DNA from 2 places in the Paenibacillus sp. FJAT-27812 genome. Region 2 is predicted to be linked to the other one. Evidence: riboswitches for the same ligand, from Rfam matches in the RefSeq annotation. Region 2 holds a riboswitch; the other holds the start of a gene.

The links. A riboswitch is a leader RNA that binds a small molecule or an ion and turns the genes downstream of it on or off. The one in region 2 is predicted to bind ZMP and ZTP.
Region 1: another riboswitch for ZMP and ZTP. It lies ahead of rpiB (ribose 5-phosphate isomerase B); the one in region 2 lies ahead of ADU23_RS29285 (DJ-1/PfpI family protein).

The regions. Positions count from the first base shown of each region.
Region 1 is NZ_LIGH01000001.1:2,488,469-2,492,680, reverse strand. It holds gene glyA (serine hydroxymethyltransferase) at 1-458, opposite strand, end outside; gene ADU23_RS10745 (TIGR01440 family protein) at 538-1,143, opposite strand; gene rpiB (ribose 5-phosphate isomerase B) at 1,160-1,618, opposite strand; ZMP/ZTP riboswitch at 1,717-1,797, opposite strand; gene ADU23_RS10735 (low molecular weight protein arginine phosphatase) at 1,869-2,447, opposite strand; gene ADU23_RS10730 (manganese efflux pump MntP) at 2,489-3,049, opposite strand; gene ADU23_RS10725 (L-threonylcarbamoyladenylate synthase) at 3,186-4,212, opposite strand, start outside.
Region 2 is NZ_LIGH01000001.1:6,783,452-6,787,663, reverse strand. It holds gene ADU23_RS29300 (DUF1273 domain-containing protein) at 23-580, shown strand; gene ADU23_RS29295 (DUF2087 domain-containing protein) at 711-1,316, shown strand; gene ADU23_RS29290 (aminoglycoside phosphotransferase family protein) at 1,415-2,308, shown strand; ZMP/ZTP riboswitch at 2,388-2,467, shown strand; gene ADU23_RS29285 (DJ-1/PfpI family protein) at 2,525-3,103, shown strand; gene ADU23_RS29280 (GNAT family N-acetyltransferase) at 3,125-3,598, shown strand; gene ADU23_RS29275 (MFS transporter) at 3,726-4,212, shown strand, end outside.

The DNA of each region.
Region 1 (4,212 bases), 4.3 Mb from region 2:
TCGTAATCGATTGTGAAGGAATCCTCTTGCACGCCGTATGCAACGAAATTGTAAAGCAAGCCGGATGCGTTAACCGGGCTGCCGTGCGTCAAGTGACCGCCATGCGCCAGGTTCATACCAAGAACCGTGTCGCCAGGCTGCAAAGCCGCTAGGTAAACAGCCATGTTCGCTTGTGCGCCGGAGTGTGGCTGTACGTTCGCATGCTCAGCGCCAAACAGTTCTTTTGCACGGTTGCGAGCGATGTCCTCAACGATGTCAACATGCTCACAGCCGCCGTAGAAACGCTTGCTCGGGTAACCTTCTGCATATTTGTTAGTCAGGACGCTTCCCATTGCTTCGAGCACCGCTTCGCTAACGATGTTCTCGGATGCGATAAGCTCGATATTGTCGCGTTGACGGCCAAGCTCTAGGCCTAGCGCTTTTAGAACCTCAGGATCTTGCTTGCGTAAATTTTCCATTTCAGTATTCCTCCTCAAGTTAGATAGCCTGTATTTTAAAATGGTTAAAAATCAACTCATTATGGCTCAAAAATGTAACCTAATCGCATGTTCCAGCAGCTTGATCAGCCGTTATATTCGTCTCCAGCTCATATACCGCACGGGAACCGCCTATAAGCTTCGGCCTTGTAACGGCCATCGTCACATGCGCCTCGCCAATGCGGCGAATCGTCGGACGAACCGGTACGGCCACTCTCTTCAAATGCATGCCGATGAACGTATCTCCGATATCGACGCCCGCGTGCGCTTGCACAGCTTCTACTAAACAAGGTGACTCGAGCTGACGATAGGCGTATGCCGCCATCGACCCGCCTGCTTTTGGCACAGGTACCGCACCTACAATGTCTAATCCATAACGCTCAGCGGCAGCTTGCTCGATAACGAGCGCGCGATTCAGATGCTCGCAGCATTGATACGCCGGAATGAAACCAATATCCCTGCGGACAGCTTCCACGCCTGCATAGATCTGCTCAGCCGTCTCCGTTGTCCCTGCTGTACCGATGCGATGCCCAAGCACTTCACTTGTACTTACACCAATGACAAGCAACTGACTCATACCGATTCCGCCAGCGGACACCAGCTCTCGAACAATCGTCTCTACTTGCTCTGCAATGACTCCTGGCTGTAATTGGATGTTTTCACTCATTGCGATGGCCCCCTAATTAGGACTGGCTAATATATTGCTCTTCAATTTGCTTGACTTTATTAACCCGGCCAACATGGCGCTCGCCGTTTGAGAACGGCGTTTCAAGCCAGATCCGAACAATCTCCAGCGCAATCCCAGGGCCGATAACTCGCTCCCCAAGCGCCAATACATTCGTATCGTTATGCTCGCGAGTGGCTTTCGCCGAGAACATATCATTTACTAGCGCGCAGCGGATGCCCCGCACTTTGTTGGCAGCAATCGACATGCCGATTCCTGTCCCGCAAATCAAGATACCGCGCTCTGCTTTGCCGCTCGTAACAAGGTCGCATACAGGCAATGCATAGTCCGGATAATCAACCGATTGGTCGCAGCTGCAGCCAACATCTTCAATTTCATGACCGAGCGATTGAAGAAAAGGAACGACCTCATCCTTCAAACGATAACCTGCATGATCGGCACCAATAGCAATTTTCAACGCAAAAGACCTCCTTCGAAATGATACATCACAGTGCTAGTATACCTATTTTTGCAAAAAAAGACGAAAAAAGAGCAAGACATGCTGAATAGCATGCTGCTCTTTGCCCAGGCGACCGGCCGTATATTCCGATGCTCCACCGTGGTTACCCACTTCCGTCGCCAGTTACATCGGAAACCGTATATTGTCCTTTTATAATAGCCGAACCTTCGTGAAAAATCAATCTATATCGCATTGGGCAATTGCGGAATTACCTCTTCGAAAGCTTGTCCAGCAGCTTCACGAGCGCGTCCTCAATTTCATTCGCGCTGGTGCTGTAAACCGACAACGAGCCGCCGAATGGATCAACGATGTCGAAGCTTGGTATACGGCGCTCCAGCTCAAGCAGCCGGCTTCTCTCAGCGGAGGTCAACTGCTGCCCCAGCGCCTGCTTCATATGAAGTTCTGAATATAGACGCTCCAGCTCTTCGATATCAGCCAGTACGCGCGCGTCCTGATTGGCGTATTCTTTGAGCGTATAGGTTTTGTCGATCGCCTCCGGATGCCATTGCAAAAGCCCGCGCTTATGGTTTGCCGTCATCGTCAAAATTATATCCGCCCAGCCGACCGCTTCGCTCGTCAGCGCAAGCGACGTGCTTTTGTGATCGATGTCGCGTTGTCTAAGCGTCTCTACCGCATGTGCCGAAACCGGAAGCCCATCAATCGTAGATATGCCCGCAGAACGTACAGCAACCGTAATGTTTCTCAGAGCAGCCATCCGGCGAAGCATAGCCTCCGCCATCGGCGAGCGGCATGTATTGCCGGTACAAACAAATAAAATACGCTTCACACTGCCAACTCCTTTTCTACCCGAATCTAAGTGTCTGTCCATCAAAAAATAAACAAGATGCCAAAGACGAGCAAAATGGCCCCGCCTATGGCTTCGCCATATTCACCAAGATTGTTGCTTACTTTGCGCCCAAGCATTAAGCCCAGCACCGACATCAGCCCGCCAAAAAAACCAATCAGCAGAATGGTCGTCCACAAATTAGCTGCAAACATGCCAAGCGTGATGCCAACGGAGAAGGAATCAATGCTGACGCTTAGCGAAAGCACCAGCAAGCCCCATAGGGACCGATGGTCAAAGGACTGCACCGCGTCTCCGCGCAGCGAGCTATAAACCATATGACCGCCTAGCAGAACTAGCAAAATACCGGCTGCAGTCGTTGCCACATCTCCAAGCAAGCCGCCTACATACTGCCCGGTATATATGCCCGCAAGCGGCATTATAACATGAAACAGAGCAATCACAATGCCGAGCTTTAAAATATCCAGCAGCCGAATACCTTTCAGCCCAATGCCAAGTCCAAGTGAAAACGCGTCTAAACCGAGCGCCAACGCTATAATGAGCAGCGTCAACAGCTGTCCGGCATGCAAATGTGCTTCGACCACAGTCAATCTCCCCCATGTCCGCCTGTATTCTTTACCAAACATATGCGGGCATGAGGACAAACATACTATTTGCTGTGCCAAGCTAAATTTTCAATGACTGGAAATAACGTGAAACCCAAGCTTTTCTTGTAGCTGCCTATACGAAAATAATTCGGTTACCCGCCGCCTTAGCCAGCCGGTTCATCAAGGCTGCGCCAATGCCATGAATGCTGCAGCACTCCGCCCATATGCGCTGCGCGCCTGCGCCGTCAAACTCACGCAAGGCTGCGTATAGCAGATGCGCTGCTGCATCAAGCTCTAACTCGCTTCCCAATGAAAGCACAGTATCCGACTCATAGCGGCCAAGACGTTCTTCAAAGGCGAGCACGCCCGTAATCTCGCCGCGCGCTCGCGCAGCTGTCACTTGCGCCTGAATGTACGCGACGACAGCTTCAGAATCGCCTTGTACAAGCTCCAGCTCCCCTTGCGGCGCATAATGCGTATATTTCATGCCGGGGGAACGAGGCGCCGTCTCTGGCTCCTCTGTTATGCCGCTGTCGATTTCAGCAGCCGGCGCCGCCTGCTGCAGCGCTTCAAGCGTTATGCCTCCTGGACGCAATATCCGAATGTCCTTGTCGCCGACCAGCTCTATCACCGTCGATTCCAAGCCAACGCCCGTCGGCCCGTCGTCAACTACACCATCGATACGTCCATCTAGATCCTCCAGCACATGCTCGGCAAGCGTCGGGCTTGGCCTGCCGGATCGATTGGCGCTTGGCGCGGCAACCGGGCAGCCCGCCTGCACAAGCAGAGCAAGCGCCGTAGGGTGGTCCGGCATCCGGATGCCCACGGTTGATAAGCCAGCCGTCACTAGCGGGGAAAGCACGCCCGGACGGACAGGCAGCACAATCGTAAGCGGCCCCGGCCAAAAATGGTCCATAAGATCCGCAGCCAGCTGCGGATATGGCAGCACCAGCTCATTCAATTGCTCGCGCTGAGCGATATGAACGATAAGGGGATTGTCCGAAGGACGCCCCTTTGCGGTAAATATTCGCTCTACGGCTGCTGTGTTTCGCGCATCCGCGCCAAGTCCATACACCGTCTCCGTCGGAAAAGCAATTACGCCGCCGTCTTTCAGCTGACATGCGGCCTGTGCGAGCTCTTCGCGCAGCCGATTGTCATCA
Region 2 (4,212 bases):
TATCCGAAAAGGCGTTGAATAAATGAAAAATTTACTCGTTACGGGCTATCGCGCGCATGAGCTTAATATTTTTAACCAGAAGCATGAAGGCATCGTTTATATTAAAAAAGCATTGACAGGCAAGCTGTTTCCGCTCATCGAGGATGGGCTTGAATGGGTCATCACACCCGGACAATACGGCGTTGACCTCTGGGCATGCGAGGTCGTCATCGCGCTTAAGGAAATTTATCCGCATCTGAGACTCTCGATTATTGCGGCGTATGCAAATCCGGAAGAAAAGTGGAAGGACGATAAAAAGGAATTTTACCAGCAGGTGCTGAAAGGGGTCGATTATTACGCTTCCGTCAGCAATCAGCCGTATAACGGGATATGGCAGTTTAATGCGCGGGACGAGCTGCTCTTCCGCAAGACGGACGGCATTCTGCTCGTTTACGACGAGGATGCGGGCGAGGGCAGCCCAAAGTTTATTAAGGAAAAGGCGCTCAAGAAGCAGCAGGCGGAAGGCTATGAATATATCAGCATCAGCTCGGAAGATATTCAAAGCATCGCGGATGATGACAATTTGTATTCCGAACATTAATGGTTGAAACGGTAGGAGATACATGCGTTCCCAGTGATTTGACAAATCACGGGAACTGCATTATCATCTGATTAGATAGTTATCTAATTAGACGAATGTTAAATATACTATAAAGAGAGGATTTAAAACGATGCAGCTGGATAAAGTTGTCGCGTACCATAAGGCGCTGGCAGATGCGACGAGAATCAAACTATTGATAATGCTCGCTGAGGGCGAGCTGAATGGCCAGGAGCTGGCTGAGAAGCTAGGCGTAACGCCTGCTACGGTCACGCATCATGCGACTAAGCTTCGCGAAGCGAGCTTAATTAATGAGCGAAGAGAAAAAAATACGATTTATTTTTCGTTGAACCATTATTTTATTAAGAGCAACGCGAGTGCCGCGGAGCAGCTCATTTACCGAAACGCGGGAACAGAGAGGGGATTGGAGAGCATGGAGGAGAGCAGCAAGCGATTGCAGGACTCGGTTATCCGAAATTTTTTTACGGCAGAAGGAAAGCTAAAGCATATTCCGGCTCAGCATAAGAAGAAGCTTATCGCGCTGCAGCATATCGTGTCGCAGCTGACAAGGGGACAGAAGTATACGGAGAAGGAGATAAATGTTTTTATTAAAGGCTTCCATGATGATTTTGCTACGATTCGACGGGAATTTATTATGCATCAATACATGTTTAGAGAAAACGACATTTATGAACTGAATCCGCAGGAAATGTGGGCGAAATGGGAGACGTTAACTTAGAGGCGGCGGAAAAAATGATTATACCTATTTTGGGCCTGTAAAGCCCGCAGCTTCCCGGCTAAGATAAACGTATACCATACATTAAGGGAGCTGTTTTATTGTCTGATAGAAGTGAACTTGTTTCACAGTTGCTGTTGACTGCCGAGAAGCTTGGATTAACGGATATTGATCCTGTTATTTTAAGCAAAGGCGGAAATTTGATTATTCATTTGACTCCTCATGAGGTTATTGTCCGGGCAGCTGTTGTTCTATCCGAACAAAATGCAGGGCATGCACATGACATTTTAGAGCGGGAGGTGCGGGTAGCCTTTCATTTGCATAATTATGGCGTGCCCGTGGTGAAGCCCATGCCAGACGCGGGGCCTCACCGCGCCGCGGGCGTGTGGGCGACATTTTGGCGTTACGCGCCGCCTGTGCAGCTCGAGCCCCTTTCACCAAGCGAGGCCGTTGCGCTCGTTAACAAGCTTTCTTTAGCGATGCGCGACTTCGCTGGCCCCATGCCCGTGCTCGGCGTCTGGGAACGGGCTTGTCAGGCGGCTGCAAGGCTAAGCGAACACCCGGATGACCGTATCCAGTCTTTATTGCGGGTTTTTCTGGAGATAGACATTCAAATTCGATCGATTAAACGAGAAGCTTTGATGCCTGCCCATGGAGATGCCCATGCCGGCAATGTGCTTCCAAGCCCGGAAGGCTGGCTTTGGATCGATTTTGAGGATGTATCCTACATGCCTGCTTACTGGGATTTGGCATCGTATATATGCAACCTTGCTTTGTTTGGCGGCTCCGAGGAGCCAACCTATGTTTACTTGATGAGCCAAGCCGAGATGATAAAGGATCCTTCAGCTTTTGCGCTTGCGCTGACGGCGAGGACGTTGCTTGCTACCTTATCCAATCTCGATTTAGCGCTTGTCGGTGACGGGGATTTGCCATTCGCGATCAGGCAGCTGGAGCTTGCGGAAGCTTTTATCAGCAGGATTAACGAGAGGGTTTAACGCTTCCTATTGAATCGAACCTGTATATAGTAAAAAAGCATTGCTATATGTTCTTTTTCCTCATACAATAAAGTAAATATCTGGTATGTGCGACTGGCGTAAACGTGGATAACCACGAGGAAGCACTTATTTATATCGCCGTACGCCTGGGCAAAGTATTTGATCTTTGATCAAGTACTTTTTTTATTTTTATGATGAAAGGTCAGGTGTTTACGCATGAAGATGGCATTCATTCTGTTTGACAGCATGACGACGCTGGATTTTACCGGTTTTTATGAAGCGGTAACGTGGATGGGAATTTTGAAAGCAAAGGAAACGATGTCATGGGACTTTTGTTCGAACAAAAAGGAGATAACGGATGATCGGGGGCTTACGATGAAGATCGACCGGGTTCTGCCTGACCTGTCAGCCTATGATTTAGTATTTATACCGGGCGGGTTATCGACAAGGCAGCTCAGATATGATCCCGATTTTATGTCATGGATTCAAACTGCGCGAGATGTGCCGTACAAGGTATCCGTGTGCACTGGGGCATTGATTTTGGGTGCTGCTGGTTATTTGCACGGCAAAAAAGCGACAACCAATCCATCTGCCTACGACCTGCTTGCCCCTTATTGCGAAGAGGTGATTAAGGAGCGTTATGCGAGAGACGGGAATGTTTTTACAGGCGGAGGGGTATCGGCTTCCATTGATTTAGGTTTATTTGTCGTAGAATCCCTTACGAATGAAGCGGTGGCGCGGCAAATTCAATTGAAGATGGATTATCCTTACTATACTGCTGGTTTGCGAAAATAGAGGTGCGGGAGGATGGTTTAGATGCAGATTCGTTTGTTGGAAAAAAGCGATCAATCGCAAGTTGAGTACATAATGGCGGGGCACCCGCTGCAATTTCCTCCTTTTATTATGGAGAAGTATCCTGAGCGCTGGCAAGCTTTTTTGGCTATCCAAAATGACAAGCAATGCCGTTACTATGTCTATTTAGCGGAGTCAGGCGAGGTAGCGGGCCATGCCGGATATTTGTTGAACGAAGAATTGGCGCTATATGAAATCGAGGGGGTAGCGGTGTCGCCCAAAAACCAGCGGCAAGGGATCGGGAAAGCCTTGATCGATAATATTTGCAAACAGATAAGAAAGTTGGGAAGGACGCAAGTGATTCTCTACACGTTAGGCCATGCGGGCAATGAAGATACGTTGTCCTTCTATCGCGGCATTGGCTTTGAAATGATGAACTGGGAGAACGATTATTTTCAAAAGGATTACCACCGGGTCACTTTCGTCAAAGGCTTATAAAACTGATTTTCATCTAACGAAGGAGGCATGCTGGCAATGAAAGGAGGTTGTCAGGCATTGCTGCCAAGTATACAATGTGTAAGGGGAAAAATAAGGACAATAATTGTTCAAGGAGAGTGCAACAGGTTTGTCATCAAGTGCTATCGCTACAACTTCACTTTCATTTCGTTTTCGTTTAATTACTTTGCTGCTGGTCGTCGTAGTTGCGGGCATGAGCCAAGGGCTGCTGCTTCCGCTGCTGTCCATAATGCTGGAGGACTCCGGCGTTTCGGCGGATATGAACGGCATTAACTCAGCGGCTATGTATATCGGAATTTTCTGTACCATGTTTTTCGTAGAGAAGCCGGTCTTGCGTTTTGGTTACAAAAAAGTGATCGTAGCAGGTATTTCGCTAGTTACGCTTGCGAGCCTGCTCTTCCCATTTACCGAGTCGCTTGCCCTATGGTTCGCCTTGCGGCTCCTCGTCGGCGTGGGCGATAGCTCGCTCCATTATGCTACCCAGCTTTGGATTGTAAGCTCAAGCCCTGCCGATCGGCGCGGGAGATACATCTCGTTGTATGGAATGGCATACGGACTTGGCTTTAGTCTAGGGCCGCTCGGCATCAATCTTCTTC